DNA from 2 places in the Alteromonas sp. AO-Serp genome. Region 2 is predicted to be linked to the other one. Evidence: predicted binding sites of a transcription regulator. Region 2 holds the regulator's gene; the other holds the start of a gene.
What was found. The regulator LexA, encoded in region 2, represses DNA repair genes until DNA is damaged. The targets are predictions, from matches to a motif close to TACTGTATNNNNATACAGTA.
Positions count from the first base shown of each region.

Region 1: uvrD (DNA helicase II) is a predicted target of LexA. The motif match lies at 5,462-5,481, and genes of this name have one in related genera.

Region 1 is NZ_JAFLMX010000101.1:6,554-15,147, forward strand. It holds gene dapF (diaminopimelate epimerase) at 1-149, shown strand, start outside; gene QVA83_RS07965 (DUF484 family protein) at 146-841, shown strand; gene xerC (tyrosine recombinase XerC) at 847-1,767, shown strand; gene QVA83_RS07975 (HAD-IA family hydrolase) at 1,788-2,528, shown strand; gene QVA83_RS07980 (sensor domain-containing diguanylate cyclase) at 2,697-4,205, shown strand; gene cysE (serine O-acetyltransferase) at 4,271-5,077, opposite strand; gene uvrD (DNA helicase II) at 5,541-7,712, shown strand; gene QVA83_RS07995 (GGDEF domain-containing response regulator) at 7,755-8,594, shown strand, end outside.
Region 2 is NZ_JAFLMX010000347.1:1,075-9,668, reverse strand. It holds gene ctaD (cytochrome c oxidase subunit I) at 1-896, opposite strand, end outside; gene coxB (cytochrome c oxidase subunit II) at 906-2,069, opposite strand; gene lexA (transcriptional repressor LexA) at 2,652-3,278, opposite strand; gene QVA83_RS21585 (hypothetical protein) at 3,391-6,957, opposite strand; gene QVA83_RS21580 (sensor domain-containing diguanylate cyclase) at 7,130-8,594, opposite strand, start outside.

The sequences.
Region 1 (8,594 bases), on a different contig from region 2:
CAATTGGCCAGATTCAGGGTAAATTAGGAAAAGACGTGCGGGTGGACTTACCCGGAGGCAGTTTACGTATACGCTGGCCTGGCCCAGATAACGTGTTAAAAATGACAGGGCCTGCTGAGCACGTGTACGACGGACATATAAATCTATGAGCGAATTATCAGGGCAGTCTAACGCTACGCAATTGATTGAGCCATTTAACGACACAACGGAATTGTCGAGTGCCGATGTGCGCGCGTTCTTGTTACAAAACCCTGAGTTCTTTGCCGAGCACCCCGACCTTCTTGAAAAAATTAAGCTTCCCCACGAGCAGAAAGGCAGTGTTTCACTGGTAGAAATTCAAAGCGATCAGCTTCGAAAGAAAGTTAGGCAGCTTAATTTTAAACTCAATCAGCTGGTGAGCATCGCTAAACAAAACGAAAAAATATATCGCGTTTACACCGATTTAAACGTGCAGCTTCTGCGCTGTGAAAGTGTTGCCGAAGTTCAGTTTACTTTGGAAGATGTGCTTCAAGAGCGTTTACAATTGTCGTCGGCGGTCATTAAAAGCTTTAAAGGTCCGCACGCGATCCCTGAGCTACAGCAACGTTTATTTACTGAAAAACGTTTTAAAAATACCAACTTTTTCTTTGGTCGATTATCTCAGCACGAACGCCAGCTTCTTTTCGGAGAAAGCCCTGCGGAGTCTGTAGCGCTAATGCTGCTTGGTGACAACCGTGAACTCGGTATTTTAGGTATTAGCAGCAGTGACGCCAGCCACTTCACTCCAGATATGGACACCCTGTTACTTCAACAGCTTCAGCAAGTGCTTAATATCATCTTGCCTGAAATGATGGGATATTAGGTGTAGTGTCTACGGACGCATTGATAAGCGAGCCTTGCCAGCAATGGCTAGATAAGTTTCTGCTACATCTACAGGTAGAACGCGGGTTATCTCTTCACACTATCAAAAATTATCAGCGCCAACTCACAGAAGTTGCAAAGCTACTTGGGCTTTACGAGTGGTCGGGACTAACGCCAAGCGACATAAAGCGGGTAATGGCTGATGCAAAGATGTCAGGGCACAGCCCACGCAGTATAGCATTGCGCCTATCGGCACTTAGAACCTTCTGCCAATATCTTATCGATCATCAGCAACTATTCAGCAACCCTGTAGAAGGTATTCAAGCTCCGAAGCAAGGGAAGCCATTGCCTAAGCAACTAAGCGTGGATGAAATGCAGCAGCTTCTTAATGCCTCCCCCCGAAGCAGTGACGACGATGAGGGTATGCAATTACGTGATGTGGCTATGTTTGAGCTACTTTATGGCTGTGGACTGCGCTTAAGCGAACTGACTGGGCTTAATTTGGCCGACTGTCTAAAGGACGGTACGGTGAAGGTCATGGGTAAAGGAAGTAAACAGCGAATACTTCCGTTAGGCCGACACGCACAAAAAGCACTTAACGCGTGGTTAAAGGTACGCCCTGCCTACGCATCACCATACGAAAGTGCGGTCTTTGTGAGTAAGCGCAAAACCCGCATATCCAATCGACAAGTCGCTAATCGCCTCGATAAAATGGCAAGCGAACAGTCGCTGTCACAAAAAGTAAGCCCTCACAAACTGCGCCATTCCTTTGCTACCCACGTATTAGAATCCAGCGGAGATTTGCGTGCGGTTCAAGAGCTATTAGGTCATGCTAACTTGTCAACGACACAAGTTTATACCCATCTGGATTTTCAGCATCTCGCTAAGGTTTATGACGCGGCTCACCCTCGCGCACACAAGAAATAACGCTACTAGAAGGTTTCCCCATGCAGTTTTTCAGGTCTATCAATAACGTCGAGGCTATGACCTTCGACCTTGATGACACCCTTTATAATAATGAACCTATTATTCGACGCGCAGAGCAAGCCCTTCAAGCGCATATTGCTGAACATCACAAACATGCGGCTAAGCTAACATCGCTTGATTGGCTACAGCTTAAACGTGCGGCTATCGCCAAAGACGCGCGATTGGCTTCTGATATGGGGCAGCTTCGTCGCGTTGTTTTAAGCGCTGCACTATCTGGCACGCCAGCAAGTCAGTTATCAATAGTCCCTACAGAAGACACTGCATTACGTGCTGCTGTAGACAGCTGCTTTAATTGTTTTTATGACGCAAGAAGCGATTTTGCATTAGCCAGTAATGTTCACCACACCCTCGATAAACTTAGCCAGCATTTACCGCTCGTTGGTATTACTAACGGCAATGTAAACGCGCAAAAAGTAGGGTTAGACCGTTACTTCACGGCGATCTTACACGCCAGTGTGGAACGGCCTATGAAGCCTGCTCAAAACATGTTTGATGAAGCGGCCTCACTGATAAAGGTAACGCCTGCGCACATTTTACATGTGGGCGATAATATTATTAAAGACGTGTTCGGTGCCATTAATGCAGGCTATCAGTCGGCATGGTTTGCATGTAATCGTCCAATGCAGTTGAAATTAGAACCCGTTTCAGTACTTCCACACGTTCAGCTTGATTCATTAGAAGAGCTTATTCAATTTGTCTAGGCGCTATTTATCTCGAAAATACAGACCTTTACTACTCATTCTTTTGCGGGATGTGAACCTTTGAGTAAGCCGCATTCTTAAAGGTCTAGAGAGCCGCACTTAGGGTGTATAGATTTTGACGCTCACTCGTTATACACTGAAAACTGAAGTCGTAGTTTTTGTGTCCTCATGGAAAAACCTGCTATCTCGAAGTCAAGGTCGCAACAAGCGTCCAAGGTAGATAAGCCAACCTCGAATGTTCATGAACATGCCGAGACAGGTCGTTCTTTTTGGCCGTTTAAGCCACTGTCTGGCTTGTATCAAGATGTATTTATTATCTTGTCTTGGATTGCCATATGGCAAATTGGACGCATTGTTGAATACACTGAACACGCCAGTGTTTGGTTTCCTGCGGCAGGCTACACCCTTGCATGCTTCTTAGTTTTAGGTTGGCGCGCGGTAGTGCCTATTATGGTGGCCGCCATTGCGATTACCGTCTGGAATGGTCATAACTACTTGCTGCCGTTAAATAACGTAGAAATGATGTGGGGCGGCGTGTTATTCGGCGTTGCACATATGCTCCCTTACTATGCAGGAGCCAGTGTTCTCGGCCATCTATTGAGAAAGCCCGACGTCACCACACCCCAATTAATCGTCTCGTTCTTAATCATCGGCTGTATTTCGTCGTTAGTTGCTACGCAACTAGTCATTGGTTCACTTGTTCTCACTAATCAGATGTCAGCGGCGGATATTAAAGAAGCGATGCTGCCCTTTTGGATAGGGGATATGGCTGGTGTTGTAGTGCTTGCACCTCTTTTTGCTGGCTTGTTAGTAAAAATAAGTGCGGCATCTAAAATAGACCTCTTAGCATTTTCTAACTGCGCTTCATCCGATTTACACAGCTACTTTAAAAAAGTGGCAATCAATTTGGCCCTCATACTATTCGTCATGTTATTGGCAAAACTTACCCAGTCTCGTGACAGTGCATTTGCTATCTTTTTTCTCGCCATTACCCACATGTGGATAGCGTGTACTGAAAGTACGAAGCGCAATGTTATAAGCCTTGCAATAAGCAGCTTATGCATTGTTTTGCTGGTGCATATATTCGCCTTAATGGATTACGTCAAAGTGTATCAGTTTGCACTCAACGTTATTGCAGCCAACGCGTTGTTTGGTATAGCCATTCCTCAGTTACAAGCAGACAATGCTCTGCTCAAAGACCGTGTTTTTGTGGATACCTTAACCCAAGCTTATACGCGGGAGTATTTGGCCCAGCGCAGCGCACTAGAAATGGCTCAGAGCCGTGAATCTGGAAGCTCGCTTTATTTCGTTATGTTTGATTTAGATAAGTTTAAACGTATTAACGACGAATTAGGCCATGTAGACGGCGACAACGCATTGCGCCGACTAAGTCAGGTGACGAAGGATATTGTGCGTAAAGCTGATGTTTTTGCCCGTTTCGGCGGCGACGAATTTGTATTGCTTCTGCCTAATATCAGCGAGCAAAACGCCCTTAATTTGGTGGAAAAGGTACGTGAAGGTATAAACGCAATCATTATTTCAGAAGTGTCATTATCATCGAGCTTCGGCGTCACTCTCATGCAGCAAAGCGATACACTCGAGACACTTATTCAGCGCGCCGATCGGGCACTCTACGCATCAAAAGAAAAAGGCGGCAACACAATAACCCTCAAATAATGGGGTCAGAGTACATTTAATTGCTCAAAAAACCCTGAAGACCAAAATGTACTCTGACCCCAATTTTATACGTGGGAGTTATCTTCTAGTACGTTTTGGCGCATGGATTCACATGGGCTTTGACAAACCGGTCTCCCAACCACTTTAGCTGGAACACCCACCACAGTAACGTGAGCTGGAACACTATTAAGTACAACGCTACCAGCGCCTACTTTTGAGCCTTCACCTATCTCGATATTTCCAAGGATCTTGGCGCCAGCGCCAATTAACACGCCTTGGCGAATTTTAGGGTGACGGTCGCCCGACTCATTACCGGTACCACCTAATGTAACGCTCTGCAAAATAGATACGTTGTCTTCAACCACTGCAGTTTCGCCCACTACAATGCCAGTTGCGTGGTCAAACATGACGCCTTTACCAATACGCGCAGCAGGGTGGATATCTACACCAAAGCTTGCCGAGTTGCGGCTTTGTAAGAATAAAGCAAGCTGGTGACGACCGTGCACCCAGAGGTAATGCGCCATGCGGTGTACTTGCACAGCATGAAAACCTTTAAAGTGAAGTAAGGGAGTAAGGTAATCGTTGACCGCCGCATCCCGCGCCTTAATCGCTAGAATGTCAGCAATAGCCGCTTCGCTGATGCCAGGCTCAAGTAAGTAAGCTTCATCGAAAACTTCACGAATGGCGAGCGCAGGCATGACGTCGTCTGCCATTTTGTTCGACAGAATAAAGCTAAGCGACGATTCAAAGTTGTGATGTGCAAGAACACTGGCATGCACATAGCTAGACAGCAAAGGCTCTTTTTCAGCAACAACTTGCGCTTCTTGTTTCAGCGTAGACCAAAAATCGATGGGCGTTGTAAGTGCGGTCATGAGCATGTCCCGTTATATAAAAATGCTGTGTTCTATCAGAAAATTGGGTAAGCAATCTAAACTTGTTCCTTGCTGGGCATATCTATGCTGACAAAAGGGAACGCGTAAAAGTTTACCTGAGTTTGATGTGATGCAATACCGATGTGATACCGACCAAGCGCATAATTCGATCAATTTATCGAATTAATTCGTTATAGCTAATAACCGTATCGTACATGTATACATCGTTAAAGCATTCTGCTCTCTCGCTGCGTCTAACTGAGTGCTTCAATTAATTTAATAGAACGTTCAGAGCGCTCGTATCTTTCATTAAATAATACTTAAAATCATGATTACACACGAACGTATAATGCCGTTGAAGTTTATCTTCACTGGGAAAAACTGGACTGTATAAATTAACAGGCAGGTGGCATAATAGCGCGCTGCTGAATGTATAACACTATCAACTAACAGGTACCACACTATGGATGTATCTCGACTGCTAGACGAGCTAAACGACAAACAGCGTGAAGCAGTAGCAGCCCCACTATCTAACGCCCTAGTTTTGGCTGGCGCGGGCAGTGGTAAAACCCGCGTATTAGTGCATCGCATTGCGTGGTTAATGGAAGTCGAAAACATCGCCCCTTTTTCTATTTTGGCAGTAACCTTTACCAATAAAGCAGCCAAAGAAATGCGCGGCCGAATAGAGTCGTTGATGGGTCGCAGCCTGCACAATATGTGGATTGGTACCTTCCACGGGCTTGCGCATCGCTTGCTACGCGCGCACCATGCAGAAGCCAACTTGCCTGAGAATTTTCAGATAATTGATTCGGACGATCAGTATCGACTTATTCGCCGCATTCTGAAGGCCATGAACCTGGACGAAAAGCATTGGGCGCCTCGTCAAATTCAGTGGTACATAAATGGCAACAAAGACGAAGGCTTGCGCCCTCAGCACATTGAAACCCACGGCGATCATATTCAAAAGACCATGCGCGAAGTCTATGCGGCATATCAAGACGCTTGCGACCGTTCAGGCTTGGTAGATTTTGCTGAACTGTTGCTACGCGCACATGAATTATGGGCTAAAAACCCAGAAGTATTAGCCCACTATCAACGTCGTTTCCGTGCAGTGTTAGTAGACGAATTCCAAGATACCAACAATATCCAATATGCATGGCTTCGTATGCTGTGTAGTGGTGGTAATAATAACATTATGATTGTTGGCGACGACGATCAGTCTATTTACGGCTGGCGCGGCGCGAACGTAGATAATATTCAGCACTTTCTGAAAGACTTCAACGAGCCTACTACTATTCGCCTTGAGCAGAATTACCGCTCTACAGGAAACATTCTTAAAGCGGCGAACACGGTTATCGACAACAATACGGGCCGTTTAGGGAAAGAACTTTGGACGGAAGACGCGCAAGGCGAGCTTATTTCTGTATATGCGGGTTTCAACGAGCTAGATGAAGCGCGCTTTATTGTTTCGAAAATCAAAGATTGGCTTAATCAAGGCAACGCCCTTACTGATACCGCCATTCTTTATCGAAACAACGCCCAGTCTCGAGTACTGGAAGAAGCCTTGCTGCACGAAGGGCTGGCGTATCGCATATACGGCGGTCTGCGCTTCTTCGAACGCCAAGAGATTAAAGACGCCCTTGGCTATATGCGTATGGTGAGCCACCCGCACGACGATGCAGCTTTCGAGCGTGTAGTAAACACCCCAAGTCGCGGTATTGGTGAGAAAACCTTATCGCAAGTGCGCGACACCGCGCGAATGCACAACTGTTCAATGTGGCAGGCGTGTCAGTTGCTCATTAATGAAGGTGGCTTTAAAGGCCGCGCGCTAAACGCTATGCAAAGCTTTGTGTTGCTAATTACTGAGCTAGAGCAATCCACGTTAGATGAGCCCCTTGACCAACAAGCCGATAAAGCTATTCGCCAGTCTGGTCTGTACGCCATGTACCAAGCAGAGCGCGGAGAAAAGGCCCAAGCACGACTAGAAAACTTGGAAGAATTGGTTACTGCATGTAAAACCTTTATCGTGCCTGAAGAAGCCGAAGAAATGTCGCCTCTGGCAGCCTTTCTAGCTCATGCGTCGCTGGAAGCAGGTGAAACCCAGGCGGATAAAGACCAGGATGCCGTGCAGATGATGACTATACACACCGCTAAAGGCCTTGAATTTCCACTGGTATTCTTAGCAGGTGTAGAAGAAGGCATGTTCCCTAGCCAAATGACCAACGACGAGCCAGGTCGAATGGAAGAGGAACGCAGACTTTGCTATGTTGGTATGACCAGAGCAATGCAAAAGTTGTATATTACTTATGCAGAAAGTCGTCGACTCTATGGCCAAGATAAGTATCATACTGCTTCTCGATTTATTCGCGAAATGCCAGCAGACTGCGTTGAAGAGGTTAGGCTGAAATCGACTATTTCGCGGCCCGTGCACAACCGCTTTAGCCAAGCAACGTCGCACGCCAGTTTTGAAGAAACGGGCTTTAGTTTAGGTGAGCGAGTTGTACACCGTAAATTTGGCGAAGGGATCGTACTTAACTACGAAGGGAGTGGTGAGCACGGTCGAGTTCAAGTAAACTTCGACGAATTTGGCAGCAAATGGCTGGTACTTGCTTACGCAAAGCTGGAGAAAGCGTAACATTATTAATAGGCAAGGTAGCCTAAACCTAAGTTGAAATGTATGCAGCAACACGTGCTGATCATCGAAAATGGTGAAGGCAACCTTGAACTTATAGCGAAATTAGTACGCCGGGCAGGCCTTACCCCCGTTGGCGCAACGTCGCTGACAGAAGGCAAAGCACGGTTTTCGCAAAATATGCCGGAAACCTTTCTGTGTGCTATTGTTGCATACTCGCTTCCCGATGCACCAAAAGGCGAAGCCATCGACTTTACGGTTGAGTCTTTCATTCCCACCATTGCTACAACAGAAAGTTTAGATAGCGCTATTCGCGATAAAGTCCTAGAACGTAACGTTGTCGATTACATTCCCAAAGAAAATTCGCAGAACTACGACTACCTGAATCGTCTTATTAGCCGATTAGAAAAAAACAAGTCTACTGGCGTCGTCGTCGTAAGCACGAATCGGGTGTTGCGCTCAAAAACCGTTTCATTACTTCAGCGCCACAATTTTATTGCGTTTGAATGCCTAACGGCTACAGACGCTATGCAATGCTTGTCTGAACACAAAAACGTACGTCTTGTTATCACTGACAATACGTTACCTGATATGACAGGCACGCACTTTGTCGCCAGTTTAAGAAAAGCCTTTTCGAAAGAGCAGTTGGCAATTATGGGCGTTGCTGGAGGCAAAGGCATGTTAATGTCTGCGCACTTTATTAAGAGTGGTGCAAATGACTTCTTGCGAGTGCCCTACTGTCATGAAGAATTCTTGTGTCGCGTGATGCAGAACGTGGAATATATTGAGAGCGTTGAAGAAATTCGCCGTGTGGCCAACACCGACTATTTAACAGGTTTGCCTAACAGGCGCCACTTCTTCTACATGGTTACTGTGCAACACCAA
Region 2 (8,594 bases):
TGCTTTCGAGAGAAGGTAGGAACAATTTGCGAGATAATGCCGAAAGCGGGCAAGATCATAATGTACACTTCAGGGTGCCCGAAGAACCAGAAAATATGCTGGAACATAACCGGGTCGCCGCCACCAGCAGCATCAAAAAAGCTCGTGCCAAAGAACTTATCAGTTAACACCATGGTAACCGCACCGGCGAGCACTGGCATTACCGCAATCAGCAAGAATGCCGTGATAAGCCACGTCCATACAAACAGCGGCATTTTCATCCAGGTCATGCCTGGCGCACGCATATTAAAGATGGTCACAATCACGTTAATCGCACCCATAATGGATGAAATACCCATGATGTGAACAGAGAACACAAACAACGCTGTCGAATCGCCACTGTAAGTCGTTGAAAGGGGCGCGTAGAAAGTCCATCCAAAAGCAGGGCCCCCGCCTTCCATAAAGAGCGAGCTCAATAGAATGAGAAAGGCACCTGGTAAAATCCAGAAGCTCCAGTTATTCATGCGCGGTAACGCCATGTCAGGGGCGCCGATCATCATGGGAATAAGCCAGTTTGCGAGCCCAGTAAAGGCTGGCATTACTGCACCAAATACCATGATAAGCCCGTGTACCGTAGTCATTTGGTTAAAGAAGTTTGGCTCTACAATTTGTAGACCGGGTTGGAATAGTTCAGCGCGGATCACCATGGCCATCGCACCACCAACTAAAAACATAATAAAGGCAAACCACAAATAAAGTGTGCCTATGTCTTTATGGTTAGTGGTAAACAACCAACGCGTTATCCCTTTAGGAATATGATCGTGGTGTTCATGGTCATCATGTAGGTGACCGTCATTTACTTGACCACTGTGAGGCGCAGAGGTATCTGGCGAAATAACTTCAGTTGCTTTGCTCATTGTCTGCTCCTAGTTTCCGTTTGCCACTGCGTTGACATCTTTGGCTTGAACCATATCGCCAGTTTTATTGCCCCAGGCATTTCGCTCGTAAGTGACTACGGCGGCAATTTCCTTAAGACTTAGCATTTTTCCAAACGCTTGCATGGCTGTTCCTGACTTTCCATGCAGCACGATGTCAATGTGACCTTGCTGATCTTCTAGTGCCATCTTGCTGCCTTTTAATGCCGGGAACACGCCAGGTAAACCTTCACCATTTGGCATATGGCAAGCAGCGCACGTTGCGTTGTATACTCGCTCGCCCTCTTTCATCAGTTCATCCATAGACATATTCATAGAAAGTAGACGCTGCTCTTCTTCTTTTGCTTTACGAGCAATCTCTTCTTGTTCGCCCATCCACTTTTCAAACTCGGCGGGTTCTTTAGCAATTACCACAACCGGCATATAGCCATGGTCTTTACCACAAAGCTCCGCGCACTGTCCGCGATAAATACCCGGCTCATTCACCTTGGCCCAAGACTCGTTAATAAAGCCGGGGTTGGCATCTTTTTTCACGGCAAAGTCAGGAACCCACCAAGAGTGGATAACGTCGTCAGAGGTAATAAGAAAGCGTACTTTTTTCCCAGTAGGAATAACCAAGGGACGGTCAACTTCCAGCAGGTAGTTATCTGTTTTCTGAAATTTGTTTTCTATTTGCTCGCGCTGAGTGGCGAGTAAAGAATAAAACTCTACATCGCTATCCATGTACTTGTAATGCCATTTCCATTGAGAGCCTGTTACTAACACCGTCATGTCAGGCTCAGACGTGTCTTCCATAGCAATTAGAGTATTCGCTGCGGGTACCGCCATGAAAATAAGAATAAGGAAAGGAATAACGGTCCAAGCAATTTCGACCTTCACGTTTTCGTGAAAATTAGCTGGCTTGGCGCCACGGGACTTTCTATGTAGATACATTGAGGCGAACATCACGCCAAAAACTACAACCGCGATACCTACACAAATGAAGAACATCAACATATGGAGGTCGTATACCTGCCCACTGATGTCGGTAGCACCGCGTCTCAAATTAAGCGAAGAGGCTTCTTCGCTTGCTTCTTGCGCAAAAAGCAAAGGGGAAAAAAGCAAAATTGGTATACTAGAACACCATTTTGCGAAAACGGTCGTTAGTTGTTTCACTCAGCACCTCCGTAATGGCGTGGTCAAAGACGCTGATTAATTTGCGCGATGCCCTACCAAATGGTTTGCGAACGATTGACCCATAACCTCAACTTGTAAAACAAATTTAGAGTCATTGTTATTATTTTGTTAATCTCTGTATAAGAATTGCGCAATAATGTCGTGCCGTCTAGTCTTTTCTATTAAAAATTTAACGAAGTGGTTAATTTTTAATCATTTACTAAAATGGTCGCGAGGGATTTCACGTGCAAAAAGAGAAAGCCATTGCTGTGGGATGCCCTTGGAATCAAACAGGCATTTTGAACACGGGGTTAAAGTAAATGCTCGACTAACTAGTTAAGAAATCAATAAGTAATCGATTACTCAATGTCGATTTCAAACAAAATTCAAAATAAAAAATGGAAAATACTTGAAGCATTCATAGAAAGAATAACGTGAGTAATGATAAAAATAAGCGCGCAGAAAACCAACAGGTTTGCTGGGCAGGATAAAACCTAAGTTGGCAGATTGAAGAAAAAAACAGGAACAAAAGACATAAAAAAAGCGGCTAACGCGCCGCTTTTATACAAACAAGCTAAAATACTACATCCAGTCAGCGTTTCTGATCACACCCACCGCAATACCTTCTATCGCAAAATGTTCAGTCGCCAAATCAACTTTTATTGGTGCAAACTCATCATTCTCAGCATGAAGCAATACTTCACGCCCGCGCTTCTCTAGACGCTTTACGGTGACGTCTTCATCTACACGCGCCACAACCACCTGACCGTTGTGTACATCAGTAGTGCGATGAACAGCGAGAAGATCACCGTCTAAAATACCAATGTCTTTCATGCTCATACCGTTAACGCGTAGCAAAAAGTCGGCATGGGGTTGAAACAGTGCAGGATCGACTTTGTAGTGCGATTCAACATGCTCTTGCGCCAAGATCGGCTCACCAGCTGCAACACGCCCAATTAACGGTAGGCCTTCTTCTTCTTGTGCGTCGTTATCAAGAGGGATATTGAGCTTAATGCCACGAGACGTACCAGGCAAAATTTCAATCACGCCTTTACGCGCCAATGCTTTCAAATGTTCCTCTGCTGCATTAGCAGAACGAAAGCCAAGCTGACGGGCTATTTCCGCACGAGTAGGCGGCATTCCCGTTTCTAACATGGTTGTTTTAATAAGTTCTAAAACTTCGGTTTGTCGAGCTGTGAGTGGGCGCATAAAAGACCTGTCTGTTCATACAGTTCCTGTAAGTATATACACCTAAAACTAAATAACAAGCACTTGCCGCGTCTTTTGCGATCTGCAAAAGCCTACGACAAGTGCTTTCCTCTTATTTTACGAGAAGAGCCATGTTCGGGTTACTAATTTGTAACTCCAGCTCCCCATCACTATTTTGACGTGTGCGCATGCCTTCAACATTATCGAGCCCAAGTCCAGGGCTTTGCCACACCACATTGCCTTTATTATCAACCTCAACCACGCGATATGCGATGCTGTCATAATAATTGTACGAATAGTCATTCTCGTTAGGCTGGTAGATAGCGATAATCGACTGATTAGACGACGTCGTTGGAACAGCCGCTATATACTGAGGGTAGAATGACGGTGCTATAGCGTCTTTGAGTTCTAATGTATCGCTCGCCACGTCATAAACGTTGATGGTGTTGTAGTTTCTATTTAAACACGCAAACTCAAGTTCGCTATCACTATCAAAATTTACCGTGAGCAATTGGTCACAATTGGTTTCCAATTCATTCAATCCAACAAATTCACCATCCTGCATTTTATAGAGCTTGAGCGAACTATAGCCCCCAACAGCAAAATAATGCACACCGTCTTTTTCAGAGGCAGCAAGCGCATTAATTGAAAAATCGTTAATGATTGAGTCGATAAGCACCTGATTCTCGATATCAAACGCTTTAAGTCGATTGTTCTCAATAATAACTGCATCGGCGTAACTGTCGTTATTTACGTCAATGGCTTCAATAAACGAAATTTCACTATTCTGATTATTGTTCAGTGTCCACTGAATAGCGTTATCTGTAAGTCTCACGACATTAAACGACGAACTATAATCCAGTGCCCCTATTAGTAACTCACCCACACCGTCATTGTTGTAGTCTGTAACGACCGGTTTGCTATAGTTATAGACATCTTCGCCAACCTCAGCACTTATCGCAAAGTTATCCTCTTTATCTACCGATAAAATCTGAATAGATGATTCGTAACTACTTGTATCGCTAACAAAGACGGCTCTTTCATCATTATCGCCATAAGGTGCCCAACCCGCGGCATGATATCTACTCGCGCGCGGCGCACCTTTTATATCTGACAAGGCATATTCACCGTTGGCATCTTGTTGCGCTACTAAAATTTGATTCTCACCAGTCCAAATAATGTCGTCCACATTGTCATTGTCTAAATCGTCAATGAGAAGTGACATGCCACTGTAAGTGTTGTGGTTAAGAGCCCACTGCTCAGAGATTTGTCCCGCTTCTAATGCAAAACCTCTAACTTGTCCCCACTGACACTCGGAGACAACCACTATTCCTTCTGTAGCTGGGCTTTCTTTACTATAGGCGATATCACAAATGTCACCATGTTCCGCCGTCGCCAAACTGCTTTTCGATACTGCTGAGTAGATTGAGATATCATTCCAACTATCGGCACCGATGATTTCATCTACACCATCGTTATTCATATCACCCAGCACAACAAATGCGTCGCTGAACCCGCCACCGTATAGCCATTGGTTGGCACCGCTTTCGATATCAAACACATAACCATTGTTCGTTACCATTTCTATCGATGCGTCATCATCTACGTTACCAAAAGCAAGGTTATTGACACCGTCAATATCGTACTGTTGCAACTGCTCACCTGTGCGAACATCTACAATGGCAATAGAGGTCGCATTGTAATATTCGCTCCCATATAAATAAGCAACTTCATCAACTCCGTCACCATTGATGTCGTAAAATAAGCCAGAAATAATACTATCTTCAATAATAAACACCGCTTCTGCGTTACTTTCGCGGTCTTTTATTACAGACAACCCCTGTTGAGTAAGAAGGTAGATTTCATCATTATTGTCACCATCAACATCTTGGGTATGCACGCTTCTAATTTCGCCTTTAGTTGGCAGTTTATACGGATACACATAGGTATTTTTAAGCGTATTGCCTTCTAGCGAAAATGCGCCCACATTGCGAGCATTTACCGTGATAAGTTCACTTACACCATTGGCCGAAGCAATAGCAAAGCCATGATTATAAATTGGTGTCATCACAGTAGTACGAGCATAAGCTGGGGCCTTGTCCGCATAAGAAGTGATTTCGAGCGTTTGTTGGGATTCAGTTCCGTCTAAGCTAGCGAAACTAAACATATAAGTTTGAGCGTTGAAAAGTTGATTCGCAGGTACATTCCAGGTCATCAGACCTTCCGCATTTAATGAAGCACCGGGAGGCGCTGAAATAAGCTGTCCCGCGACGTCATCGTCAACTCTGTCTGGGTCACTCATCGATACGGTAAACTCTACGTATCCGCCCGCAGTTACTACTTCAGGCATATTCGATGCAGTGAGCGTCATAGGAGAATTGCCGATCTCAACGAAAGTAGGCTGGGATTCAACAACGTTAATACCGTCTGACACCACCATGGTAACTTTAACTTCATCACCGAAGACTGCGCTGTAAGGTGGGAGCGTGGTACCATTAACATCGTCAAGGACTATACCATTTACATACCAGCGAAACGAAATCACCAGCTCTGAGTCGGGAGTATCTGAATCATGATAGTAGCCAGGCTCAACGGTGATTTCATCTGTGGTATAGACAGTCTCATAGGCATAGTAATAAGGCTGATTCACTACAGGAGGTACGGATATCGCATCGATATCTGAAAGCGCAAGGCCAGTATGATTTCCGCTGGCAAACGCTGTTAAATTATTAAAGTATACACCTACATCGTAAATATCATCGCCGTTGTTATCTTCGCCATAGCGAACTGCGCCATCAATAACGTCAATTCCAGCCGTTTTATCTCCTTTTACGACCAGCGAGCCAGATGACGAATAGGGAAGGTCGCCCTGATCAGAAGAATATGCAAAGTCCAATTTGCCTTTAGACGCAATGTAGATTGAACCATTAAGTTCAGACACGAAGGTGTTGTTTGTCACCCCTTCTGCTGATGTGCCACTGACCTTGTAAGTTTCACCATTGTGCGTGACAGTAAGATACTGCCTCGTCTCTTCATAAAACGTACCTGTTTGTGGGCGGTAGCGAAAATCAACACTTAAGTAGCCTTTTAATGTTGTGCGCACGCCACCGTCTAGCATAGACAAAGTAGTGAAATAAGACGTTACTTCGGAGCTGTTTTCACCTGCGTCAGTAATAACTAGCGAAAATTGTCCGTCATACCGAGTGGAGTCGTAATATTGAATGCACTGATCATAGTCTACAGTAATCGTTCCTGTACCCGTGTCTTCATCAAGCTTACCTGAGTATGTTACTGATCCTGATTCATAGCACTCGGTCGTACCTTCAACGTTGCCGTTCTCATCTAGGAAGGTGTAGATATCATATTGATCTACATAGGGTGAGCCACTTGTATTGTCACCAAAGAGCGTGATGTAAACCTCTTGTACTGCGCTGATATCCACAGTAGAGACTTTCGTTTCTCCACTGTAGTTCGCATCAGCATAGGTGGTTGCCGCCGAGTTTAGTCGTGACTCTGAGTAATCTAAAGGATTTGATAAAATTTCTAGTGCTGTCGGCTCAGGTGGAGGTGGAGGTGGAGGGTTTGTAGGTGGAGAAGAATCAGAGCCACCTCCACCACCACACGCAGTTAGAGCTACAAGAGAAAAAAGGCCAGAAAAACCCAAGCGCGAAGTTTTCATACATCGTCCCTGATTTAAAAGGCATGTCGGCTTTTTAATTAAAAGCTCAAAACAAGCCTAATTATTAAGTTTAATAAAATATTCGTTTTTTATAACTTAACTTTATCAATCTAGCAACAGCACCTTGAGCGTATACGCTTATATTTAATGTAGGCGAAGCCACGTACTATTATTATTCATCCCATACGACTTGGTTTCTGCCCTGCTCCTTGGCTCTGTACAGCGCCTTGTCAGCAAGCGATAAGAGGACGCTGAAATCCGCCTCAAAGGTGTCTTTGACAAATGTTGCGCCGATGCTTATCGATAAATTCATCGTGTCTGTCTTGTAGGTCACCCTTCCTTCTTCAACAGCAATGCGCAGTGCTTCTAGCTGCCTATGGTTCTCTTCTTTCTTGTCACCTATCATGACTATTGCAAACTCTTCTCCTCCTAATCGAGCCACGACATTTGGCGCTTGATTATGTTTAGCTATTTTTCTCGCAACAGCAATAAGCGCCTGATCTCCAGCATCGTGACCGTAGGTATCGTTTACTTTTTTGAAGTGATCAATATCGACAATAGCAACACATCCTCGACAATGTTGTTTTGAAAATGAGATGCACTCGTCAAGGAACGCGCGTCGGTTATAAAGGCCCGTTAAAGAATCAGTCATCGCCAAATGCCTAAGCTTCTCTTCAGCAACGGCTCGGGCTTCCTCAAGCTCTACTGCGTAGAACAAGCCAGCCAAAGCATCTAAAAAGGGCTGTAGAAACTCAGCATCTTCGTCAGTGTAGGTATCAAACTTATTCGCTAAACCGACCATTCCCACTACTTTATCTTTCACTTTTATTGGTAGGCCTAAAAATCGGCTAATGCGCGGATGACCGTGCGGAACACCTTTGGAATTAGGGTGACTGTTTGGCGCATTACTAATGGTAACTTCTCCCGTTAAAATTGAGGTTCCAAAAAGGTTGTCGAAGTTACTAAAGTAGAGGTTTCGTTTTTTGTATTCTGCATATTGAGAAAAGCTACTGTTATCCCAAACAATTTCAGAAATCGCATGAATGAAAAGTCTAGATGAGCTACCGTCTCCTTTCATTTGGCCGACAAAGGCAAACTGGCTATCTGAGATATCTATGAGTTCAGCCAGTACGGACTGACACGCCATCGTCAAGTCATTGTTTTGCAGATATGATGCCCGGGTTTTATTGATAAATTGAAGGAGCTGGGTTTTCTTTCTCTCATGCAGTTCGCTTTCCATTCGCTGCGTTATATCTCTATGAATACCTGCTATACGAACCGGCTTACCTTGGGCATCTGTCTCAACGGTTTTCCCATAACTTTCAACCCAAACCCAAGAGCCATCAGTGTGTTTCATGCGAAATGTGGTGTTAAAGACTTTGCTCTTACCAATTAGATGCATGTTGAGCTGCTTTTCAACTTTGACGTAATCCGCGGGATGAATGAGCTGTCTAAAAAAGCGGGAGCCACTGTCATAGTATTCATACTCAAGACCAACAATGTCGCACCAGCGCTTGTTGACTTGATTAACATCGGCGGCCAAGTTCCAGTCCCATGTTCCTAACTCTGAAGCCTCGAGTAATAAACGCATCCGCTGATTGGTTTTGTTGAGCTTATCTTCCACATACTTTTGGTCA